One region of the Pseudomonas sp. MWU13-3659 genome, then DNA from elsewhere that is predicted to be linked to it. Evidence: predicted binding sites of a transcription regulator. Region 1 holds the regulator's gene; the other holds the start of a gene.
What was found. Region 1 encodes sigma-54, which starts transcription at its own class of promoters, with help from an activator protein. Its sites were predicted from a motif close to ANTGGCATNNANNTTGCTNT; they were not measured.
Positions count from the first base shown of each region.

Region 2: flgB (flagellar basal body rod protein FlgB) is a predicted target of sigma-54. The motif match lies at 3,657-3,676, and genes of this name have one in related genera.

Region 1 is NZ_JAMSHW010000007.1:8,740-19,941, reverse strand. It holds gene pmbA (metalloprotease PmbA) at 1-557, shown strand, start outside; gene NGM28_RS10970 (FagA protein) at 753-1,154, shown strand; gene NGM28_RS10965 (class II fumarate hydratase) at 1,147-2,523, shown strand; gene NGM28_RS10960 (DUF2753 family protein) at 2,540-3,001, shown strand; gene NGM28_RS10955 (superoxide dismutase) at 3,003-3,614, shown strand; gene NGM28_RS10950 (ZIP family metal transporter) at 3,626-4,519, shown strand; gene NGM28_RS10945 (HPr family phosphocarrier protein) at 4,645-4,917, opposite strand; gene rapZ (RNase adapter RapZ) at 4,938-5,792, opposite strand; gene ptsN (PTS IIA-like nitrogen regulatory protein PtsN) at 5,795-6,259, opposite strand; gene hpf (ribosome hibernation-promoting factor, HPF/YfiA family) at 6,271-6,579, opposite strand; gene NGM28_RS10925 (RNA polymerase factor sigma-54) at 6,658-8,154, opposite strand; gene lptB (LPS export ABC transporter ATP-binding protein) at 8,327-9,052, opposite strand; gene lptA (lipopolysaccharide transport periplasmic protein LptA) at 9,053-9,577, opposite strand; gene lptC (LPS export ABC transporter periplasmic protein LptC) at 9,564-10,136, opposite strand; gene NGM28_RS10905 (KdsC family phosphatase) at 10,145-10,669, opposite strand; gene NGM28_RS10900 (KpsF/GutQ family sugar-phosphate isomerase) at 10,670-11,202, opposite strand, start outside.
Region 2 is NZ_JAMSHW010000008.1:35,098-46,299, reverse strand. It holds gene NGM28_RS12280 (type I secretion system permease/ATPase) at 1-225, opposite strand, end outside; gene NGM28_RS12275 (hypothetical protein) at 345-530, opposite strand; gene flgE (flagellar hook protein FlgE) at 615-2,006, opposite strand; gene flgD (flagellar hook assembly protein FlgD) at 2,037-2,741, opposite strand; gene flgC (flagellar basal body rod protein FlgC) at 2,757-3,200, opposite strand; gene flgB (flagellar basal body rod protein FlgB) at 3,203-3,610, opposite strand; gene NGM28_RS12250 (autotransporter family protein) at 3,965-6,559, shown strand; gene cheR (protein-glutamate O-methyltransferase CheR) at 6,730-7,557, opposite strand; gene NGM28_RS12240 (chemotaxis protein CheV) at 7,609-8,538, opposite strand; gene flgA (flagellar basal body P-ring formation chaperone FlgA) at 8,602-9,351, shown strand; gene flgM (flagellar biosynthesis anti-sigma factor FlgM) at 9,529-9,843, shown strand; gene NGM28_RS12225 (flagella synthesis protein FlgN) at 9,891-10,358, shown strand; gene NGM28_RS12220 (flagellar brake protein) at 10,439-11,182, shown strand.

The DNA of each region.
Region 1 (11,202 bases):
GCGGCAACCTGTACCGCAAGTCCTCGTTCCTCGAAGGCACCCTTGGCCAGCGCCTGTTCCCCACCTGGCTGACCCTCGACGAACGCCCACACCTTCCGCGTGCGCTGGGCAGCGCGGCATTCGACGGCGATGGCCTGGCTACCTATGCCAAGCCGTTCGTCGACAAGGGCGAGCTGGTGTCGTACATCCTGGGTACCTATTCCGGGCGCAAGCTGAAGTTGCCAAGCACCGCGAACTCCGGTGGCGTCCACAACCTGTTCGTCACCCATGGGGTCGAGGACCAGGCCGCGTTGATCCGCCGCATGGGTCGTGGCCTGTTGGTGACCGAGCTGATGGGGCATGGCCTGAACATGGTCACGGGGGATTACTCCCGTGGCGCGGCGGGCTTCTGGGTCGAGCATGGCGAGATCCAGTTCCCGGTTCAGGAAGTGACCATCGCCGGTAATATGAAGGATATGTTCCAGCAGATTGTGGCGATCGGCAGCGATATTGAAACCCGTAGCAATATTCATAGTGGTTCGGTGTTGATCGAGCGGATGACTGTCGCGGGAAGTTGACATGCAGGTTCCATTCGCCGGCAAGCCGGCTCCTACGGAGGTCAAGGTAGGAGCCGGCTTGCCGGCGAACAGATCCGAACCGCGACCGCGGTTTTCCGAGCCGGCCATCGAGCCGGCTTATTTGTTTATCGCGGCAAGCTTGAAGTGATTCTGATTATCATCTAATAATGAATATCATTACCCAGTAACCTGGCGATGACGTTCATGAAATCCGTTCTCCACGAACTGCCCTACCTGGAAAACTGGCGCTGGCTCAGCCGGCGCATCCGTTGCGCCCTCGAACCTGATGAGCCGCGCCTGATCGAGCACTACCTGGCCGAAGGCCGCTACCTGGTGTGCTGTACCGAAACCTCGCCCTGGACCGTGGCCCTGACCTCCTTCCGCCTGCTGCTGGATACCGCCTGCGACCGCATGCTGCCCTGGCATTGGCGCTGCCTGTGCCTGGACCAGGCCTGGCGCCCACTGCTCGACCTGCGCACCCTCGATCGCCGCGCACACAACCAACGCTGGCAACCCTACGCGATGCAGCTCGCCAATTGCGTGCTGCTGCCGTCGATCTCTCCCGAAGAACTGATGCAAGGACTTGAAGATGAGTGATACCCGTATCGAGCGCGACAGCATGGGTGAATTGCAGGTGCCGGCCCAGGCCCTGTATGGCGCCCAGACCCAGCGCGCGGTCGACAACTTCCCGATCAGCGGCCAGCCGATGCCGGCGCAATTCATCCGCGCACTGCTGCTGGCCAAGGCAGCAGCGGCCAAGGCCAATATCGAGCTGGGGCAACTGAGCACAGGGCAGGGTGGTGCGATCGTCAAGGCCGTGGAGCAACTGTTGGCCGAGGACTTCATTCGGCATTTCCCGGTGGATGTGTTCCAGACCGGCTCCGGCACCAGCTCGAACATGAACGCCAACGAAGTGATCGCCACCCTGGCCAGCTGTGTGCTGGGCGAACTGGTCAATGCCAACGACCACGTCAACTGTGGCCAGAGCAGCAACGACATCATCCCCACCACCATCCATGTCAGTGCTGCCCTGGCCTTGCATGAACAGTTGCTGCCCGCCTTGCGTCATCTGGTCCAGGTGATCGATGCCAAAGCTGTCGAAGTGCATCAGTACGTGAAGACCGGCCGCACCCACCTGATGGACGCCATGCCGGTGCGCATGAGCCAAGTGCTCGGTGGTTGGGCCGCACAGATCAAGGGCGCCCTGGCGCATATCGAGTCCACCCTGCCGAGCCTGCAGGCCTTGGCCCAAGGCGGAACCGCGGTGGGAACCGGGATCAACGCGCACCCACAATTCGCGGCAGGCTTTGCCCGTCAGCTGAGCGGTTTGACCAAGATCGAGTTCACGCCGGGCCAGAACTTGTTCGCCCTGATCGGCTCCCAGGACACTGCCGTGGCACTGTCGGGCCAGCTCAAGACCACTGCGGTGGCACTGATGAAGATCGCCAACGACCTGCGCTGGATGAACTCCGGCCCACTGGCCGGCCTGGGTGAAATCGAGCTGCAGGGCTTGCAGCCGGGCTCCTCGATCATGCCTGGCAAGGTCAACCCGGTGATCCCGGAGGCTACTGCCATGGTTGCCGCGCAAGTCATCGGCAACGACGCCACCATCGCCGTGGCGGGGCAGTCGGGCAACTTCGAGCTGAACGTGATGTTGCCGGTGATCGCCCGCAACCTGCTGGAAAGCATCGAGCTGATGGCCAACGCCAGCCGTCTGCTGGCCGACAAGGCCATCGCCAGCTTCAAGGTCAACGAAGGCAAGCTCAAAGAGGCGCTGTCGCGCAACCCGATCCTGGTCACCGCGCTGAACCCGATCATCGGTTACCTCAAGGCCGCCGAGATCGCCAAGACCGCCTACAAGCAGGGCCGCCCGATCATCGACGTGGCACTGGAGCATACCGACCTGTCGCGCGATCAGCTCGAAGCCCTGCTGGATCCGGAAAAACTCACCGCCGGCGGCATCTGAGCCCAGGAGGCACGTCATGCAGCACTGGAGACGCACCACGCAGATCGCCAACCAGCTGTTCGAACAAGGCGAGCTGGTCGATGCCCGGGAACACTACCTGCAAGCGCTGGCATTGGCCCAGGTGCTGTTCGAGCGCTGGCATGACGTCGACGAGGCGGTGGCCGCGCTGGTCATCGCCCACCACAACCTGGCCGACCTGCACCTGCGTCTGAATCAGCCGCATGAAAGCGCCGATTACCTGTGCGCCGCCCACCAGCGGCTGCTCCAGGCCATCCAGGAGCAACGCCTGCCCCAGGCGCTGCGCGACGCCGCGCTGCGCCACAGTGGGCGGACCTACACCGAACTGCTGAGTTTCATCGCCGAGTACGGGCAGTACCCGCGTACCGAGCGCCTGCTCCATCGCCAGGCGCCGGTGGCCAGCGAACTGGTCGCGCAAGCGGAAACCACTCACAGCACAACAGCCTACGGAATTCACTGATATGTCCCACACCTTGCCTGCATTGCCTTACGCCTACGCTGCACTGGAACCGCACATCGACACCCAGACCATGGAGATCCACCACAGCAAGCACCACCAGACCTACATCAACAACCTCAATGCCGCCCTCGAGGGCAGCGAGTGGGCCGACTGGCCGGTGGATCAACTGGTCGCAGCGGTCAAGCAATTGCCCGAGAAACTGCAGGGCGCGGTGATCAACCAAGGCGGTGGTCATGCCAACCACACCCTGTTCTGGACGGTCATGTCGCCCACGGGCGGCGGACAGCCCCAGGGGCAGGTAGCAAAGGCCATCGATGATCAGCTTGGTGGTTATGCCGCGTTCAAGGAGGCGTTCACCAAGGCTGCGCTGACCCGTTTCGGCAGCGGTTGGGCCTGGCTCAGTGTCACACCGAAGAACACGTTGGTGGTTGAGAGCAGCGGCAACCAGGACAGCCCGTTGATGCACGGCAATACACCGATCCTCGGCCTGGATGTCTGGGAACACGCCTATTACTTGAAATATCAGAACCGACGCCCGGAATACATCGGTGCCTTCTACAATGTGGTCGACTGGTCCGAAGTGGAGCGTCGCTACCTTGAAGCCTTGAAGTGAGTCAGGCCGGTATGCGCTCGCAGGTGGTGTCTGTCAGCAGTGTGCGCCTGTTCCGCCTGGCGCTGGGGACCTTGCTGTTGCTGGTTGGCGCGGCATTGCTCGCGGCCCGTGGCATTGCCTGGTTGGAGCTGGAGCCCCGCATGTTGCGCGCCCTGGAGGGTGGAGCACTGTGCGCATTGGGGACGGCGTTGGGGGCGGTACCGGTGCTGGTCATTCGCAACATGCCGGTGGCATTGGCTGACACGCTACTGGGCTTTGGCGCGGGGGTGATGCTGGCGGCCACGGCGTTTTCCCTGATCATCCCCGGGCTGGACGCCGCCCAAGCGGTTGGTTTCAGTCCGTGGGGGGCGGGTGGTCTGATCAGCAGCGGCTTGCTGTTCGGGGCGCTGTGCCTGTTCCTGGTCGACCTGAAGGTCTCCGGTGCCTCGCCGGAGGCATTGGTTGGCACCGAGCAGCAGCCGGTGATTGCCGCACGGATCTGGCTGTTCGTCATCGCCATCATTGCCCATAACATTCCCGAAGGCATGGCCATAGGTGTTTCCGCTGGAGGTGGCATGCCCGATGCCGACAGCCTGGCCATGGGCATTGCCCTGCAGGATGTACCGGAAGGGTTGGTGATTGCCCTGGTGTTGGCAGGGGCGGGCATGCCGCGCTTCAAGGCTTTCCTGATCGGAGCCGCGTCCGGGTTGGTCGAGCCGCTGGCCGCGGTGATCTGCGCCTGGCTGGTGAATATCGCCGAGTTGCTGCTACCGCTGGGGCTTGCCTGTGCGGCGGGGGCGATGCTGCTGGTGGTAACTCAGGAGATCATCCCGGAGTCACGCAGCAATGGTCATCACCGGTTGGCGAGCCTGGGGCTGTGTGTCGGGTTCTGCCTGATGATGGTGATGGATACCGCGATGTCGTGAAACCTCTGCTGATTTGGCACGATCTCTGTAGGAGCGGCTTTAGCCGCGATCACCCGCGTAGCGGGTGCCAGATACCGTGTTGCCTGCATCGCGGCTAAAGCCGCTCCTACAGAGGGAAGGGCGTTTCACTCACCCTCGTCAAAGAAGTTGTTGATCAGTGCCACCAGCGCATCCATGGCATCGTTATCCTGCTCGCCTTCGGTGGCCAGGTGCACCTGGGTGCCCTTGCCGGCTGCCAGCATCATCACGGCCATGATGCTCTTGCCATCCACCAGTTTGTCCGGTGCGCGCCCGACGCGCACTTGGCAGGGGAAGCGCCCGGCCACGCCGACGAACTTGGCGGCCGCCCGGGCGTGCAGGCCCAGCTTGTTGATGATGGTGATTTCGCGGGCGGGCATCGTGGTGCGGATCCTGTGGGCTAGAGGTCGCGGTGGCGGACCTGGACGTTTTTCAGGGATTGCTGGAGCAACTGGCCCAGCCGTTCGGTGATGTACACCGAGCGATGGTGGCCGCCAGTGCAGCCGATGGCGATGGTGACATAGGCACGATTGCTGGCGGCGAAGCGTGGCAACCATTTGAGCAGGTAGGTGGAGATATCCTGGAACATTTCCTCGACATCCGGCTGCGCAGCCAGATAGTCGATCACCGGCTGTTCGAGCCCGGAATGTTCGCGAAGTTCCGGCTTCCAGTAAGGGTTGGGCAGGCAGCGCACGTCGAACACCAGGTCGGCATCAACGGGCATGCCGCGCTTGAAACCGAACGACTCGACGAGGAATGCGGTGCCAGGTTCCGGCTGATTGAGCAGGCGCAGCTTGATCGAGTCGCGCAGCTGGTAAAGATTCAGGCTGGTGGTGTCGATCTTCAGGTCGGCGAGGTCCGCGATCGGCCCCAGCAGCTCGCTCTCCACCCGGATCGCCTCGGCCAGCGAGCGATTGGCATTGGTCAGCGGGTGGCGGCGGCGGGTTTCGGAAAAGCGCTTGAGCAGCGTGTCTTCGTCAGCGTCCAGATAAAGCACGTCACACTGGATATGACGGTTACGCGCTTCTTCCAGTAGCTCTGGAAAGCGGGTCAGGTGGCTGGGCAGGTTACGCGCATCGATCGAAACAGCCACCTTGGGTTGCTGCAGCTCGGTGTTGATCAGTGCGTTTTCCGCCAACTGCGGCAGCAACCCGGCGGGCAGGTTGTCGATGCAGTAGTAACCGTTGTCTTCCAGTACGTCGAGGGCGGTGCTCTTGCCGGAGCCGGAGCGACCGCTGACGATGATCAGGCGCATGGTCAGGCCTCGTTCTGCACGTCCAGGACTACCTGGTACAGAGCCTCGTTGCTGGCGGCGCCGCGCAGGCGATCGCGAACCTCCTTGCGATCGAGCATGCTGGCGATCTGGCGCAGCAGTTCAAGGTGGGCATCGGTGGCGGCTTCCGGGACCAGCAGGACGAACAGCAGGTCGACCGGGGCGCCGTCGATGGCGTCGTAATCGATGGGGGCGTCCAGATGCAGCAGGGCGCTGACGGGCGCGGTGCAGCCTTCGAGCCGGCAGTGGGGGATGGCGATGCCATTGCCGAAGCCGGTGGAGCCCAGTTTTTCACGAGCGACGAGTTTTTCGAAGACGTCTTGCACCTTCAGCTCGGGTACTTGCTCGGCGATCAGGTTGGCGACCTTTTCCAGGGCGCGCTTTTTACTGCCACCCGGCACGTTCACGAGGGAACGGCCGGGGGTCAGGATGGTTTCAAGTCGGATCATGGATGAGGGGATCAGCGGGCGGCTGCACCTTGCAGCAAGCTTTGCTGTTTTTCCTTGTGTTTTTTCAGTTGGCGGTCGAGCTTGTCAGCCAGGGCGTCGATCGCTGCATACATGTCTTGGTGTTCGGCGTTGGCGACCACTTCGCCACCGGGTATCTGGAGTGTGGCTTCAACCTTCTGCTGTAGCTTCTCGACTTTCATGATCACCGTTGCATTGGTGATCTTGTCGAAATGACCCTCCACCCGGGCGAGCTTTTCAAGCACATAATCGCGCAGTGGTTGGGTGACTTCTACATGCTGTCCACTGATGTTGACTTGCATACAGCTTCTCCTTTGTTGCCCGTGCATAAAGAGGCAGGTATTGCACCTGCCACTGAAACGCTGTGGCACATCCGGGGGCTACATCAGTCGCTTGCGCTCGCTCGACGGGGCGATCCCCAACGACTCGCGGTACTTGGCGACGGTGCGACGGGCTACCTGGATGCCTTGTGCCTCCAGTAAACCAGCGATCTTGCTGTCACTCAATGGCTTTTTCTGATTTTCCGCCGCCACCAGTTTCTTGATGATCGCGCGGATCGCCGTGGACGAGCATTCGCCGCCTTCGGCGGTGCTCACGTGGCTCGAGAAAAAGTATTTCAGTTCGTAGATGCCACGCGGCGTGTGCATGTACTTCTGCGTGGTGACCCGGGAAATGGTCGACTCGTGCATGCCCACCGCCTCGGCGATGTCATGCAGCACCAGGGGCTTCATGGCTTCGTCGCCATGGTCGAGGAAGCCGCGCTGGTGTTCGACGATTTGCGTCGCCACCTTCATCAGCGTCTCGTTGCGGCTCTGCAGGCTCTTGATGAACCAGCGTGCCTCTTGCAACTGGTTGCGCATGAAGGTGTTGTCGGCGCTGGTGTCGGCGCGACGGACGAACCCGGCGTACTGCGGGTTGACGCGCAGGCGCGGAATGGCCTCTTGGTTGAGCTCGACCAGCCAGCGCTCGCTGTCCTTGCGCACGATGACGTCCGGGACCACGTATTCCGGCTCGCTGGATTCGATCTGCGAGCCGGGGCGCGGATTGAGTGTCTGCACCAGTTCGATGACCTGGCGCAGTTCGTCTTCCTTGAGCTTCATGCGGCGCATCAGCTGGCTGTAGTCACGGCTGCCGAGCAGGTCGATGAAGTCGGTGACCAGGCGCTGTGCTTCGCTCATCCAGGGCGTCGAGGCCGGCAACTGGCGCAATTGCAGCAGCAGGCACTCACCCAGCGAGCGGGCGCCGATGCCGGCGGGTTCGAACTGCTGGATGCGGTGCAGTACCGCTTCGACTTCATCCAGCTCGATATCGAGCTCTGGGTCGAAGCCGGCGCAGATTTCGTCGAGCGAGTCTTCGAGATAGCCTTGCTCGTTGATGCTGTCGATCAGGGTGACGGCGATCAGGCGGTCGGTGTCCGACATCGGCGCCAGGTTCAGTTGCCACAGCAGGTGGCTCTGCAGGCTCTCGCCGACCGAGGTGCGGGTGGTGAAGTCCCACTCGTCGTCGTCATTGCTGGGGAGGCTGCTGGCGCTGGTCTGGTAGATGTCCTCCCAGGCCGTGTCGACCGGCAACTCGTTGGGGATTCGTTCGGCCCACTCGCCATCTTCCAGGGTTTCCGCGCTGCTGCTGCTGGTTTCCTGGAAGCTGTTGTCCTGGACTTCGGTGGCCGGCTTGTTCTCGGCGTTGTCCGCCATCGGGTCGCTGTTGTCGAAATCGTCGCCGTCTTCCTGACGTTCGAGCATCGGGTTGGATTCCAGCGCTTCCTGGATTTCCTGCTGAAGGTCCAGGGTGGAGAGCTGAAGCAGACGGATGGCCTGTTGCAACTGCGGGGTCATCGTCAGTTGCTGGCCCATTTTTAGGACGAGCGATGGTTTCATGGCAGGGGCTTAATACCTTGTTCGCCGGCGCACATGCGCCATCCACTACGTAGGGCGCTTGGGCGCCGATTTTAAGCAAGTTATATGCCTGAAATTGCAGCGTTTGCCTAGAGCACTGTTACACTTAAGCCCGTCCCGGGCGTGTTTGCCAGTGCTCCGGGCAGGCCCTGGATCAGAGGCGGAACTCGTGGCCCAGGTAGACTTCCTTGACCAGCTGGTTGGCCAGGATGCTCTCGGCATCGCCTTCGGCGATCAGTTGACCGTCGTTGACGATGTAGGCGGTCTCGCAGATGTCCAGCGTTTCGCGAACGTTGTGGTCGGTGATCAGTACGCCGATGCCCTTGTTCTTGAGGTGGTGGATGATCTGCTTGATGTCGCCCACGGAGATCGGGTCGACGCCGGCAAAGGGTTCGTCCAGCAGGATGAACTTGGGCGCGGTGGCCAGGGCGCGGGCGATTTCGACACGACGGCGTTCGCCACCGGAGAGGCTCATGCCCAGGTTGTCGCGGATGTGGCTGATGTGGAACTCCTGCAGCAGGCTTTCCAGTTCTTTGCGCCGGCCGTCGCGGTCGAGGTCCTTGCGGGTCTCGAGGATCGCCATGATGTTGTCGGCCACCGATAGCTTGCGGAAGATCGAGGCTTCCTGCGGTAGATAGCCGATGCCTGCTTGCGCGCGGCCATGCATGGGCTGGTGGCTGACGTCGAGGCTGTCGATCAGGACGCGGCCTTGATCCGCCTGGACCAGCCCCACGATCATGTAGAAGCAGGTGGTCTTGCCGGCGCCGTTGGGGCCGAGCAAGCCGACGATCTGGCCGCTGTCGATGGACAGGCTGACGTCGCGAACGACCTGCCTGCCCTTGTAGCTCTTGGCCAGGTGCTGGGCTTTGAGGGTTGCCATTTACTCGGCCTTTTTCTTCGGTTGAATGACCATGTCGATGCGCTGACGTGGTGCAGTCACGTTGCCACCGCGACCGGCGGTCGCCACCTGGGTCTTGGTGTTGTAGACGATCTTCTCGCCTTCGGTGGTGTTGCCTTCGTTCTCGACCTTGGCGCGGTCGGTAAGAATCACCATGTCCTTCTGCGCCTGGTACTGGATGGTCACGGCCCAGCCTTTCATCTTGTCGGGCTTGGCGGCGCTCTGCTGCTGCTCGAAATAGGCCAGGTTGCCCACCGAGGTGACCACGTCGATGTCGCCGGAAGCGGCGCGGGTCATGGTCACGGTGTTGCCTTTGATCATCATCGAGCCTTGGGTGATGATCACGTCGCCGGTGTAGGTGGCCACGCCTTGCTTGTCGTCCAGGTGGGCGTTGTCCGCCTGGATGCGGATCGGCTGGTCACGGTCGTTCGGCAGGGCGAAGGCGCTCGCGCTTCCCAGTGCTACACCCAGGCTGAGCAGAAGGGGGATGGTTTTAACGAGCCTCATACTGTCCTCTTACGTTAGAGAGCAGGTCCATCCTGCCTTCTTTCAAATACGCTTTCATTCCTTTGCCCGTAGTCGTGCCACCGGCGCCGTCGATTCTAACGGCTTGCTCGGTCTGCGCATATTGCTTCTGCGGGAACACGGTCATGCGGGTGCTGGTAATGATGGTTTCGCGTTGCTTTTCGTCGGTGCGCGCCACGCGCACGTCATCGATCAGTTCGACCTCGGTGCCGTCCGGGTTGACCTCGGCGCGTTTGCTCTGCACGTGCCACGGGTACGCGGTGCCGCGGTACATGTGCAGGTCGGGCGTGGTCACCAGGGTGACTTCGCTGGCCTTGAGGTGTTCGACCTTGTCGGCGGTCATCTCGTACTGCAGCTTGCCGTCCGGCAGGAACTGCACGCTGTGGGCATTGATCGCGTAATAGTCGATGGCGCTTTCGTCGACCTGGGCGGTGGGCTGGTCGAGGAAGCTTTCCGGGCTGACGTTCCAATAGCCGACGGCGGCCAGCACTGCGGCAATCACGCCGAACAGCACAACATTACGAAGTTTCTTGCTGAACATGGGCGGCCTTACAGGTAGTTGGCGTTGGCAGCGTCCAGGGTGCCCTGGGCCTGCATGATCAGTTCGCAGAACTCGCGGGCGGCGCCTTCACCGCCGCGTGCCTGGGTCACGCCGTGGGCGTGCTGGCGAACGAACGGCGCGGCATTGGCCACCGCCATGCCCAGGCCCACCCGGCGGATCACCGGCAGGTCGGGCAGGTCGTCGCCAAGATAGGCGACCTGTTCATAGCTTAGGTTGAGTTCGGCGAGCAGGCCGTCGAGCACCACCTGTTTGTCCTCGCGGCCCTGGAACAGGTGCGGGATGCCCAGGTTCTTCGCCCGGCGCTCGACCACGGGGGTCTTGCGCCCGCTGATGATCGCGGTGGTCACGCCCGAGGCCATGAGCATCTTGATGCCCTGGCCATCGAGGGTGTTGAAGGTCTTGAATTCGCTGCCATCCTCGAGGAAGTACAGGCGGCCGTCGGTGAGCACGCCATCGACGTCGAACACCGCCAGCTTGATGGCCTTGCCGCGTTGCATGAGGTCCTGGTTCATTTACATCACTCCGGCACGCAACAGGTCGTGCATGTTCAGGGCGCCGGTCGGGCGGTCTTCGCGGTCGACAACCACGAGCGCGCTGATCTTGTGGTCTTCCATGATCTTGAGCGCTTCGGCGGCGAGCATCTCGGCGCGGGCGGTCTTGCCGTGGACGGTCATGACCTCGTCGATGAGGGTCTTGTGGATATCGATGCTGCGGTCGAGGCTGCGGCGCAGGTCGCCGTCGGTGAAGACGCCGGCGAGCTTGCCGTCGTTTTCCAGGACCACGGTCATGCCCAGGCCCTTGCGGGACATCTCGAGCAGGGCATCCTTGAGCAGCGTGCCGCGTTGCACCTGTGGCAGCTCCTCGCCCGAATGCATCACGTTCTCGACTTTCAGCAGCAGGCGTCGGCCCAGTGCGCCGCCCGGGTGCGAGAAGGCGAAATCCTCGGCGGTGAAGCCGCGTGCTTCCAGCAGGGCGATGGCCAGTGCGTCGCCCAGCACCAGCGCGGCGGTGGTGGAAGAGGTGGGGGCCAAGTTGAGCGGGCAGG
Region 2 (11,202 bases), on a different contig from region 1:
GAACACCACGTAGATACCCAGCACCAGCAACCCCAGCGCCACCAGCGTGGGCAGGCTGCGGCTGGGGATGACCCGGTCGTAGACTTCAAGCATGAACAAGGGGCCGACCAACGCCAACAGGTTGATCACACCCGAGAACAGGGCCGCACCGATCAAGCCCTTTTTCAGGGCCACAGACAGCCGCTCCGGCAGCACGCGTGCGCCAGCATCCTTACTGCTTTTCAAGAGTTCCGGTCCTTGGAAGAGAGACGTTGCGAGACACGCAAACGAATGGGGATGTCGCGGATCATACCTGAAGGAAATGCCGCAATCGATGGCCTCAAGCCATCAATTTTTGCCTTGCGTCAAAGCGCTCGGCAGGCGGCATTGTTGTAGGGCCCGGCAAAGCGTTTCCAGCCATCGCCCGGCGACCATTGCGAGCAGACCAGGCGCCCATCGGCCTGGCTTTCCCAGCGCCACCAGGGCGCCATGGCGGCCTGGGCCTGGAGCAGGCAGAACGCCGCGGCAACAGCGACGATCAGTGTTTTCATGAGCCAACCCTCAAAGACGACGAACCCCTTCGCGAGAAAGGGGTTCGTGTGGTTACGCGTAGTGCGGCGACCTGCCAGCGACCATCAGGTCATCTGGATGATGGTCTGCATGATGGTGCTTTCGGTGGAGATGGTCTTGGCGTTGGCCTGGTAGTTGCTCTGCGCCTTGATCAGCTCGACCAGCTCCTGGGTCAGGTTGACGTTGGAGGCTTCCAGCGAGTTGGACTCGACGCTGCCCAGGGTGCCGGTCTTCGGCGCATCGATGCCCGGGATGCCCGAGGCGAACGACTCTTTCCAGCGGGTGCCGCCGATCTGCTGCAGGCCCTGCGGGTTGGCGAAGCTGGCGATGGCGACCTGGCCGATGGCGCGGGACTGCTGGTTGCTGAAGCTGGCGAACATCACGCCGGTGGAGTCGATCGACAGGTTCGACAGGATACCGGTGGCATAGCCGTCCTGGGACTGCGACATGCGCGCGGTCTCGGTGTTGTACGAGGTGGTGCTGTTCATCGACAGACGCATGCCCGCAGCGTTGCCGACCGCGCCATTCGACGCCCAGTTGCCGGCGGAGTCCTTGGCCGCAGGCACCCAGCCTTTCATGCTGAAGATGTTGTTGGTGACGCTCCAGTCGAACTGGCCAACCGGCGTGCTCGGCACGCCCGTGGCGGCGGTCGTCATGCTCTTCACGCTGCCATCGGGGTTGAAGTCAATGGTGCCAGTCAGCGGAGTGGTACCCGCTGGGGCGGCAGCACCTGGGGTGAATGGGTTGCGCCCATCGACCAGGGTATACATGGTCCACTGGTTGGTGCCGGTCTTGCGGTAGAACTGCTCCATGACGTGCTCGTTACCCTGGCTGTCGTACACCTTGGTCGGGAACGAGTCGGAGTAGGTGCTGCGGTCGGACGGATCGAACGGCTTGTTCGGCACCATCGCCGGTGGCGTCGCGGTAGGGTCCCATACCTGCAGCGGGATATCGACGGCCGACGAGTTCAGGTTGATACCCTGATCGATCAGGGTGGTGGACTTGGGCGCCAGCGCCGAGGTGTCGATCTTCAGGTCGGTCAGCACGCCCTTCTGGATCTTGCCATTGGCATCGGCGGCATAGCCCTGCAGACGCACGCCGTCGGAGGTGACGACAAAGTTGTCCTTGTTGGTCTGGAACGCACCGGCACGGGTGTAGCTCAGCGAGCCGTTGTCGGACAGCACGAAGAAGCCCTGGCCCTGGATGCCCATGTCCAGCACGTTGCCGGTGTTGTTCACGTCACCCTGGCCGAACTGCTGGGACACGTTGGCCAGGCGCACGCCGTTGCCGACCTGGTTCTTGCCCACGCCCAGGCGGTTGGCGCCGGCATAGACGTCGGCGAACTCGGCGCGCGACGACTTGAAGCCGTTGGTGTTGACGTTGGCGATGTTGTTGCCGGTGACGTCCAGTTGCTTGTTGGCTGCGTAAAGACCGCTAAGGCCGATATTGAAAGACATGTATTCGCTCCTTCTGCCGTTCTAGCGGCCTTAGATTCCGATGGTTTGTACTTTGGAGATACCCAGCTTGCCGATCCCGGCAAGGTTGAGCATCATCTCGCCGCCGTTCTGGAAGCTGACGCTGTTCACCGTGGCCGGCAACAACGTGTACATGGTCGCTGCCTTGCCATCGACCATGGTGGTGGCGGTGAAGGTGTAGTTGCCTGGGCTGAGCTTCTCGCCCTTGTCGTTGGTGCCGTCCCAGATGAAGTCGGCGTTGCCCTTCTTCTGCTCGCCCAACTGGATGGTCTTGACCACGTTGCCATCCTTGTCCTTGATGGTGACCTTGCCCTCGGTGATGTTCTGCGGCACGACCACCTGGCCGGTGAAGCTCTTGGTGGTGTCGACCATGGCCTTCTCGTTCTGCACGATCACCGAGCGCCCGACCAGGGACGAGGCCTGCAGCGCCTGGGACGAGCCCATGCCGGTGATGATCGAGTTGACCGAACTGTTGAGGGTCTGGATACCCTCGAGGCTGCTGAACTGCGCCAGTTGGGCCACGAACTCGCCGTTGTCCTGGGGATCCAGCGGGTTCTGGTGCTGCATCTGGGTGACCAGCAACTGCAGGAACGCATCCTTGCCCAGGGCGTTCTTGTCGGTCTTCTCGGTGGTGGGCTTCTTGGTCGTGCCGTCGCTGACGCCCGAGTTCTTCAGGACATCATTGAGGTTCACGCCAGTAGTGCTTTCGACTGCCATGGTCCGGTTTCCTTATCACTGACCCAGGGTCAGCACTTTCTGCATCATGGTCTTGGCGGTGTTCATCAGCTCGGCGTTGGTCTGGAACGCACGGCTGGCGGAGATCATGTCGGCCATCTCCTCGACCACGTTGACGTTCGGGTAGTAGACGTAGCCGTCCTTGTTCGCCGCCGGGTGGTTCGGTTCGTAGCGCGCCTCGAGGTTGCTCTGGTCCTCGATGATGCCCTTGACCTGCACGCCCTGCCCCGCCTCGCCCTGGTCCTCGAACAGCGACTGGCCGACGCCGCCCTGGGCCTGCTGGAAGGTGGTGGCGAACACCGGGTGACGGGCACGGTAGGTCTGGTCGAGGCTCGACGAGACGGTCTCGGCGTTGGCGATGTTCGAGGCAACGGTGTTCAGGCGCGTGTTCTGCGCGCTCATGCCGCTACCGGCGATATTGAAGACACTGGCAAGGGACATGGTCACTCTCCGCGCAGGGCTGCGACCAGCCCTTTGAATTTACTGTTGAGCAGGGTGAAGCTGGCCTGGAAGCCGACGGCGTTCTCGGCGTAGTTCGACTGCTCCATCTGGGCGTCCACGGTGTTCTGGTCGATCGACGGCTGCATCGGCGTGCGGTACTGCAGCGTGTCGTCGGCCATCGCCAGGCCTTCGGCCTCGATGTGACGGCTGTTGGTACGGTCGAGGGCGATGCGCCCCTTCTGCTGCTTGTCGGCCTCGGCGGCGAGCACCGACGAGAAGTCCATGTCACGCGCCTTGTAGTTGGGCGTGTCGGCGTTGGCGATGTTATTGGCCAGCACCTCGGCGCGCTGGGCGCGGAAGCCCAATGCCTTTTCGTGGATGCCGAGCGCTTTATCGAAGCTGATGCTCATGTCGGGGAAACCTTCGAAGGTTGACCAGAATTTCGTTGGCAAAGCTTTAGCAAGGGTTGTGCCAACCAACAAATCCCCGATAAATACTGGCCTCTCGCCCTTCCCATCGCCCGACAGCTGCCAGAAAAGCGGCAAAGTGCTTCCGCCTCGCGGAGCGCGAGCGGCAAATGACAGGCGGCAAAAGCGGCAAATCAAAAAATTGACGTCAACAGAAGTGTCAATGTGCCACCACCTGAGATAGGATTCGCTCCCCGCGCAGAGGCGTGCCCGAAGGACACTCCCGAGAGGATTGCAGACCTCCCGTCACGCATGGATGCGCGCCGCTTCCCAAGACGATTTCCAAGGAACGAAAACGTGCCTGCGCCCACCTTCCGCAAGACCCTGCTGGCCCTGACCATCGGCGCCAGCCCCCTGCCTGCCTTGGCAGTACCCGCCCCCCAGACCATCGTCCTGACGGACGCCGGCTATAGCAGCCAGCACCAGACCTACGGCGACGATCTCACATTCACCGGGAGTTCCACCGACATCTTCCGCACCGCCATCGACCTGACCGATGCCAAGGTGCAGGGTGACCTGGCGTTCGATAGCGCGATCAACGCCAACAAAGGCAACACCTTCGGTTCGAAGAGCGGGGTCGACGGCATCCGCATCACCGACAGCCAACTCAACGGCTACTTCTATAACCGCGGCATCGTGAAGACCACCAGCGCGCAGGGCTCCGCCCTGAAGATCAGCGCAACCGTGCTCGACGGCGACCTGGTCAACGAAGGACTGCTGCAGGCAGGCGGTGATATGACCTCGGGGCCTTTCAACCCTGCGAAGGCCGCCATCGACTTGAGCACTCACAATGGCGGTCGCACGGTCATCAATGGCGACCTGATCAATGCCAATGGCGCGCGCATCGTCAGCAACGGCACGCAATCGCGCGGTATCAACCTCGCCGGCGCGAGCCTTGAAGGGCGGGTCATCAACAATGGCGAAATCAATGTCGTCGGCCCCAGCGCAATCGGTATCGACGCCACCACCGGCAGCGTCCTGGCCGGCGTGACCAACACCGGCCTGTTGTACATCGGGGCGCAGGAATCGATCGGCATCAACCTGGACGGCACCACCCTCGTCGGCGGCATTAACAACCACGTGGTCAACACCGGAAGGATCACCGCCGGCAACATCGCGATCAAGGTCGGCAATGTCGTCTATGACGGGCCGGGCCTGCAGCCGCAATACAAGGCCAACGGCGACCTGAACATCTTCAACAGCGGCCGGATCTGGTCCAGGGTGGCTGTCGACGCCACCACCAGCAACCGCCCGGTTGAGCTGATCATGCGCGAGGGCAGCGATATCCTCGGCGACCTCAATGGCCTGGCCAACATCGAAGTCGAGGGTAATGCCAGTTATGGCGCCTACTACCCCTCCCTGGGCAACATCCGCTTGCGCGATGGCGGCTGGCTCGAGGTCGGCAGCGCCGACGAGCCTCCGATCACCTTCAACCTGGACAGCCAACAGATTAACCTCGAAGGTAACCTGCGGGTCGCGGACCACTCTTCGCTGGGCCTGTACCTGAGCGAGGAGAGCAACCCAGCCCTGCCCGTGCTCAAGGTCAGCGGTATTGCCGAGTTCGGCCAGGATGCACGAATCGCGCTGGCCCCCGAGAGCGAAGACTACCTGCCCGCTGGCGGGCGCTATCTGCTGCTCGAGGCCGGGCAGGTCCAGGTGCTCGACGCCAGCGGCCAGGCCGTCGACCCTAACGGCAAGCCCAAGGTGGTCAGCACATCGGCACTGCTGAACGTGCGCACCAGCACCCTGGAAGACAACAAGGTCTATGTCGAGGTCAACACCAAGTCAGAGCAGGCCATCGATGAGATGGTCCAGGAACAAGGTGGCGACAACAACGCCCAGCACGCCCTGAACGGGCTGGCCGGTTCCGGCCTGCTGGCGCTGTTGAGCAAGGACGATCCGCTGCTGCGCATCGCGTCCCAGGCCGACGAGGCGCAACTGACCCGGCTGGCCGAGCAACTGGCCCCGGATGTCAGCGATGGCGCCCGCCAGGCCGCCACCGCCAGCCAGCGCCTGATCAGCAACGTCACCCTCAACCGCACCAGCGGCCTGCGCGGGGTCGCCTCGGGCGACACGCTCAAGGACACCGGCGTGTGGGTGCAAAGCCTGTACAGCGACGCCACCCAGCAACGCCGGGACGGCATCGCCGGCTACAACGCCTACAGCCGCGGCATCGCCGTCGGTGCCGACGGCAAGCTCGACGACCAACTGACCCTGGGCCTGGCGTACAGCTTCATCAATACCGACGTCAACGGCCGAAGCGGCAGCAAGACCGACGTCGAGGGCCACGCCTTTACCCTGTACGGCGGCTATGAGCTGGGCAACTACTTCGTCGACGGCAACCTCACCTACGGTTTCAACGACAACGAAGGCAAGCGCGACATCGCCGGCACCCGCGCCAAGTCCGACTACGACAGCAAGCAACTGGGCCTGAACCTGATCGCCGGCTACACCTGGCAGGCCAGCTCGCAATGGCTGGTCGAGCCGCGCATGGCCGCGCGCTACAACCGGGTCGACATCGATAGCTACAAGGAGAAAGGTTCGTCCGCCGCGCTGAAGATCGAAGACCAGCGCTACGAAGCCATCGAACTGGGCGCCGGCGTGCGCCTGGCAGGTAGCTACGCCCTCGGCGCCGGCACCCTGGAGCCGCAGTTCAAGCTGATGACCTATCACGACTTCGCCGCCGACAAGGTACAGAACACCTCGACCTTCCTGGTGGGCGGCACACCGTTCGTGACCAACGGTGCCAGTACCGCGCGCAACAGCTACGAGGCCGGCGTGGGCGCCGACTACAAGCTGGGCGCGGTCACCGTCGGCCTGAACTACGACTATGTCGGCAAGTCAGGCTTCGATGCCGACGTGTTCTCGGCCAAGGTGCGCTACGACTTCTGACGGTTCGCCCGCAGGAAATCTCTGTAGGAGCGGCTTCAGCCGCGATCACCCGCGAAGCGGGTGCCAGACACCGCATCGCGGCTAAAGCCGCTCCTACAGGCGAACCACCCGATTGATCAACAAAAAAGGCCGGCATCTCGCGATGCCGGCCTTTTTTGCCTCATCCAGCCTTACTTGGCCTGGTAGATGATCCCCGGGCTGCACTGGACCATCTGGTAATGGTCCGGCAACCCGTTGAGCGCCTCGGATGCCCCGAGGAACAGATATCCGCCCGGCTTCAGCGTGCTGTGAATACGCATCAGGATGTCCTTCTTGACCTGGGCCGAGAAGTAGATGAGCACGTTGCGGCAGAACACGATGTCGAACTTGCCCAGCGGCGCATAGCTGTCGAGCAGGTTGTACGAGCGGAACTCGACACGGCTGCGGATCGGCGGCTTGATCGCCCAGCGCCCTGGGCCCTTGGTGTCGAAGTATCGTTGCAGGCGCTCCTGGGACAAGCCGCGGGCGATGGCCAGGCTGTCGTACTCGCCGGTCTTGCAGTTGTTGAGCATGGCACCGGAAAGGTCGGTGGCGACGATCTGCGCGCCCATCTTCAACTGGCCGAGGTTGGTGCGCTCGAACTCGTCGATCGACATCGAGATCGAATACGGCTCCTGCCCCGACGAGCAGGCCGCCGACCAGATGCGCAGGCGCTGGCCCGGGTTGTTCTTGATGAACTCCGGGATCACCTTGTTCTTGAGCACCTCGAACGGATAGGTGTCGCGGAACCACAGCGTCTCGTTGGTGGTCATGGCATCGACCACCTGTTCGCGCAGGCCGCCCCGTGGCTGCGCCTGGATGCGCTGCACCAGTTCGCCAAGGGACTTGATGCCCTGCTGCTCCATCAGCTTGTTGAGACGGCTGGAGACCAGGTACTGCTTATTCTCGCCCAGCAGGATGCCACAGGCTTTCTCCAGGAAGACCCGGAACTGTTCGAAATCCAAATTACCCGTAGACAATGCTGCCGCCTCTTTCTAAATCGCTAGCGCCGGGGACAGGCCCCGGCCGTTTCAATGGGACGCCTTGATCCGGTCGACCACGCGCTGGGCGAGATCGTCCGGCCTGAACTTGGCCAGGAAGTCATCGGCACCGACCTTCTTGACCATCGCCTGGTTGAATACCCCGGACAACGAAGTATGCAGGCAGATGTGCAACTTTTGCATGCGCGGATCGCTGCGAATCTCAGCGGTCAGGGTATAGCCGTCCATCTCCGGCATTTCAATATCCGAGATCATCATGAGGAACTCGTCCTCCGGACGCTTGCCCTCGTCCACCAGCTTGCGCAGGTAATCCAGGGCCTGGCGACCGTCGTTGAGCGCCACCACCTCGACTCCCACGGTCTGCAGGCAACGGCTGACTTGCTTGCGCGCCACCGATGAGTCGTCGACGGTCAGCACCCGCAGCATCACGGCCTTGTCCTGCACCTCGGCATCCACCACGCCCGCCGACACCGATTCGGACGACGGCGCCACTTCCGCCAGCACCTTCTCGACATCGATGATCTCGACCATGCGGTTGTCGACCCGGGTCACCGCGGTGAGGTAGTGATCGCGACCGGTGCCCTTGGGTGGCGGATGGATCTCTTCCCAGTTCATGTTGACGATGCGTTCGACCGAGTGCACCAGGAAGCCCTGGGTCTTGGTGTTGTACTCGGTGATGATCACGAAACTGTTGCGCGTTTCTTCCTGCAGCCCTGGCAACCCGGTCGCCATCGACAGATCCAGGATCGGGATCGTCGCCCCGCGAATATTGGCCACGCCGCGCACCACTGGGTGGGACCTGGGCAGCAGCGTCAGTTCCGGGCACTGCAGCACTTCCCGGACCTTGAACACATTGATGCCGTAGAGCTGGTCGCCATTGAGGCGAAACAACAGCAGCTCCAGGCGATTCTGCCCCACCAGTTGCGTGCGCTGGTTGACCGAATCCATCACTCCAGCCATGCCAGTCTCCTTCAACGATTGCCTGTTTACCAAGTCGGCACGGGCTTTGCTTTTTTGAGCGCCATGTATACGAAAACGACATTTTTCCGACGACTGACGCACCTGCTGACCGGCTCGCTCGCCGCGATGTGCCTGATGGCACCCGGCGTTCGCACGCTGGCGGATGCGTTTACCTTGCCTGAACAGCTTATCGGTGTCACCCAGGGCTTTCTTGAATTCACCGTAGAGGATTATCTGGCGACCACCCAGACCCAGGGCCGCTACGAGATCCAGGTCAACACCCTCGACCCGCGCCTGCGCATGCCGTTGTGCAGCCAGCAGCTGGACGCCTCGCTGGAAAGCCCGACGCCGCTGGGGCGGGTCACGGTCAAGGTGCGCTGCGACGGCACCGCGCCCTGGACGGTATTCGTGCCGGCCCAAGTACGCCTGCTGCGCGAAGTCGTGGTGATGACCCGCCCGCTCAAGCGTGAAAGCGTGATCGACCAGGGCGATGTCGCCCTGCGCGAGCGCGACGTGGGGACGCTGACGCAAGGCTACCTCACCCAGCTGGAGCAGGCCGTGGGCATGAAGCTGGTGCGCCCCACCGTGCTCGACCAGGTGCTCACCCAGCAACACATGGAGCAGGCCGACGTGATCCGCAAGGGCGACCAGGTGGTGATCGTCGCCCGCAGCGGTAGCCTCAGCGTGCGCATGCCCGGCGAAGCGCTGGACAGGGGTGGCATGGAAGCGCAGATCCGGGTGCGCAACCTGAATTCCAAGCGTGTGGTCAAGGCACGGGTGACCGGCCCAGGCCAGGTCGAGGTGGCCATGTAGGGGAAAAGGGCGACAGGATGACGACAGAAAGCTGGCGGTGAGTAGGCACTCCCCCTAAACTGTGTCGGAAATCGGGTTACGCAAGCCAACTGACCGGCGGTGATGCATTCCTGCCTAAAGTTTCTTTCGGGTTGGCCGAAAACCAGGCATGCGTCCAAATACCCAGAGGTTCTGATCATGGTCATCGACTTCAGTCGTTTGAATAATTCTCCGTCCGTCACGGGCGGCGTGCGCGGTAATGCCGCGGCCAGCCAGGCTGACAAAGCCGACGTGGCAAGCGCTGCGCCCAAGCAGGCCAGCGCCAGCGGAGAAGCGGTACACCTCAGCCAAGAGGCACAGCAGTTGCAGAAGATCAGCGACAAGCTGCGCGATCAGCCGGCAGTCAACAGCGCCCGCGTGGCCGAGTTGAAGCAGGCTATCGCCGACGGCAGCTACAAGGTCGATGCCGGCCGGGTCGCCAGCAAACTGCTCGAATTCGAAGCCCAGCGCTGACCTCCAGGCGCGCTGACTTCAAGGACGCAACAAGCCAAGAGTTAGCCATGCACGACATCACTCTGCTGCAATTGATCGAAGACGACATCGCACCCACGCAGGAACTGCTCGACCTTCTACAAAAGGAAGCGGTGGCCCTGCATGGCCGGGAAATGGGAATGCTGGAACAGATCCTGGCCCGCAAGCAGTCATTGATCGTGTTGCTCGAGCAGCAGGGCCTGCGGCGCAACCAGCTGCTCGCCAGCCTCGGCCTCAGCGCCGACCGCGCCGGCGTGCAGGCGGTGGCCGCGCAGTCGCCCAACGGCGAGATCATCCTGCAACAACTCGATGTGCTCACCCAGTTGATGGATGCCTGCCAGAAGGTCAACGAGACCAATGGCCGGATCATCCAGGTACAGCAGTTCGCCACGGCCAACCAGATCAGAATCCTCATGGGCGGCGATTCTCCGTCGCTCTACGACAGCCGTGGCGCCACTTCGCCGATGGACAGGCCCCAGGCGCTTAGTCAGGTGTGATTAGTTCTATCAAGGCACGGAACATACTGGCAAAATGCCGTTACTTGCGTGTGTCGTTTTTGCCTGGAGATTGATAACCCGTGTTCAATGAATCCGATGCTCCCCAGCCGCCAAAGGTGCTCACCACGCCTCTGGAGATTGCGGCCAACCTGCGCCAGCTGCTGGAGAGCCACGACCCGCTGATCATCAGCTTCCACGAGCGCAGCCAGCGGTTCCAGAGCTACGTGGTGCATGTCGACCGGGACAGCAACGCCCTGGCGCTGGACGAGATGATCCCGCGCGACGGCGAAAAATACATCGAGAACGGCGAACCGTTCCGCGTCGAAGGCTTCCACGACGGCGTGCGCATCGCCTGGGAATGCAACACCCCGCTGACCATCAGTGCAATCGACGGCCACCGCTGCTACCGCGGCCCGCTGCCTGAAGAAGTCACTTATCACCAGCGCCGCAGTGCCTTCCGCGCCGCCCTGAAGCTGTCGCAACTGGTCGACATCGTCCTCGACGGCACCCACCTCAAGGGCAATGGCGCCCTGCGCGGCAAGCTGCTGGACATCTCCGCCACCGGTTGCAAGCTGCGCTTCGAAGGCAATGTCGAAGATCGCCTGCAACTGGGCCAGGTCTACGAGCGCTTCAAGGCCGGCAACCCACTGGGCCTGAGCGACACCATGGTCGAGCTGCGCCACTTGCATTTCGAGGAGCGCATCAACACCACCTTCGCCGGTGTGCGCTTCCATAACCTCAATGGCCAGGCGCAGCGCAAGATCGAAAGCTTCGTGTACCAGTTGCAACGTGAAGCGCGGCGCTTCGACAAAGACGATTACTGATCGGCTGCCGAACGCAAAAA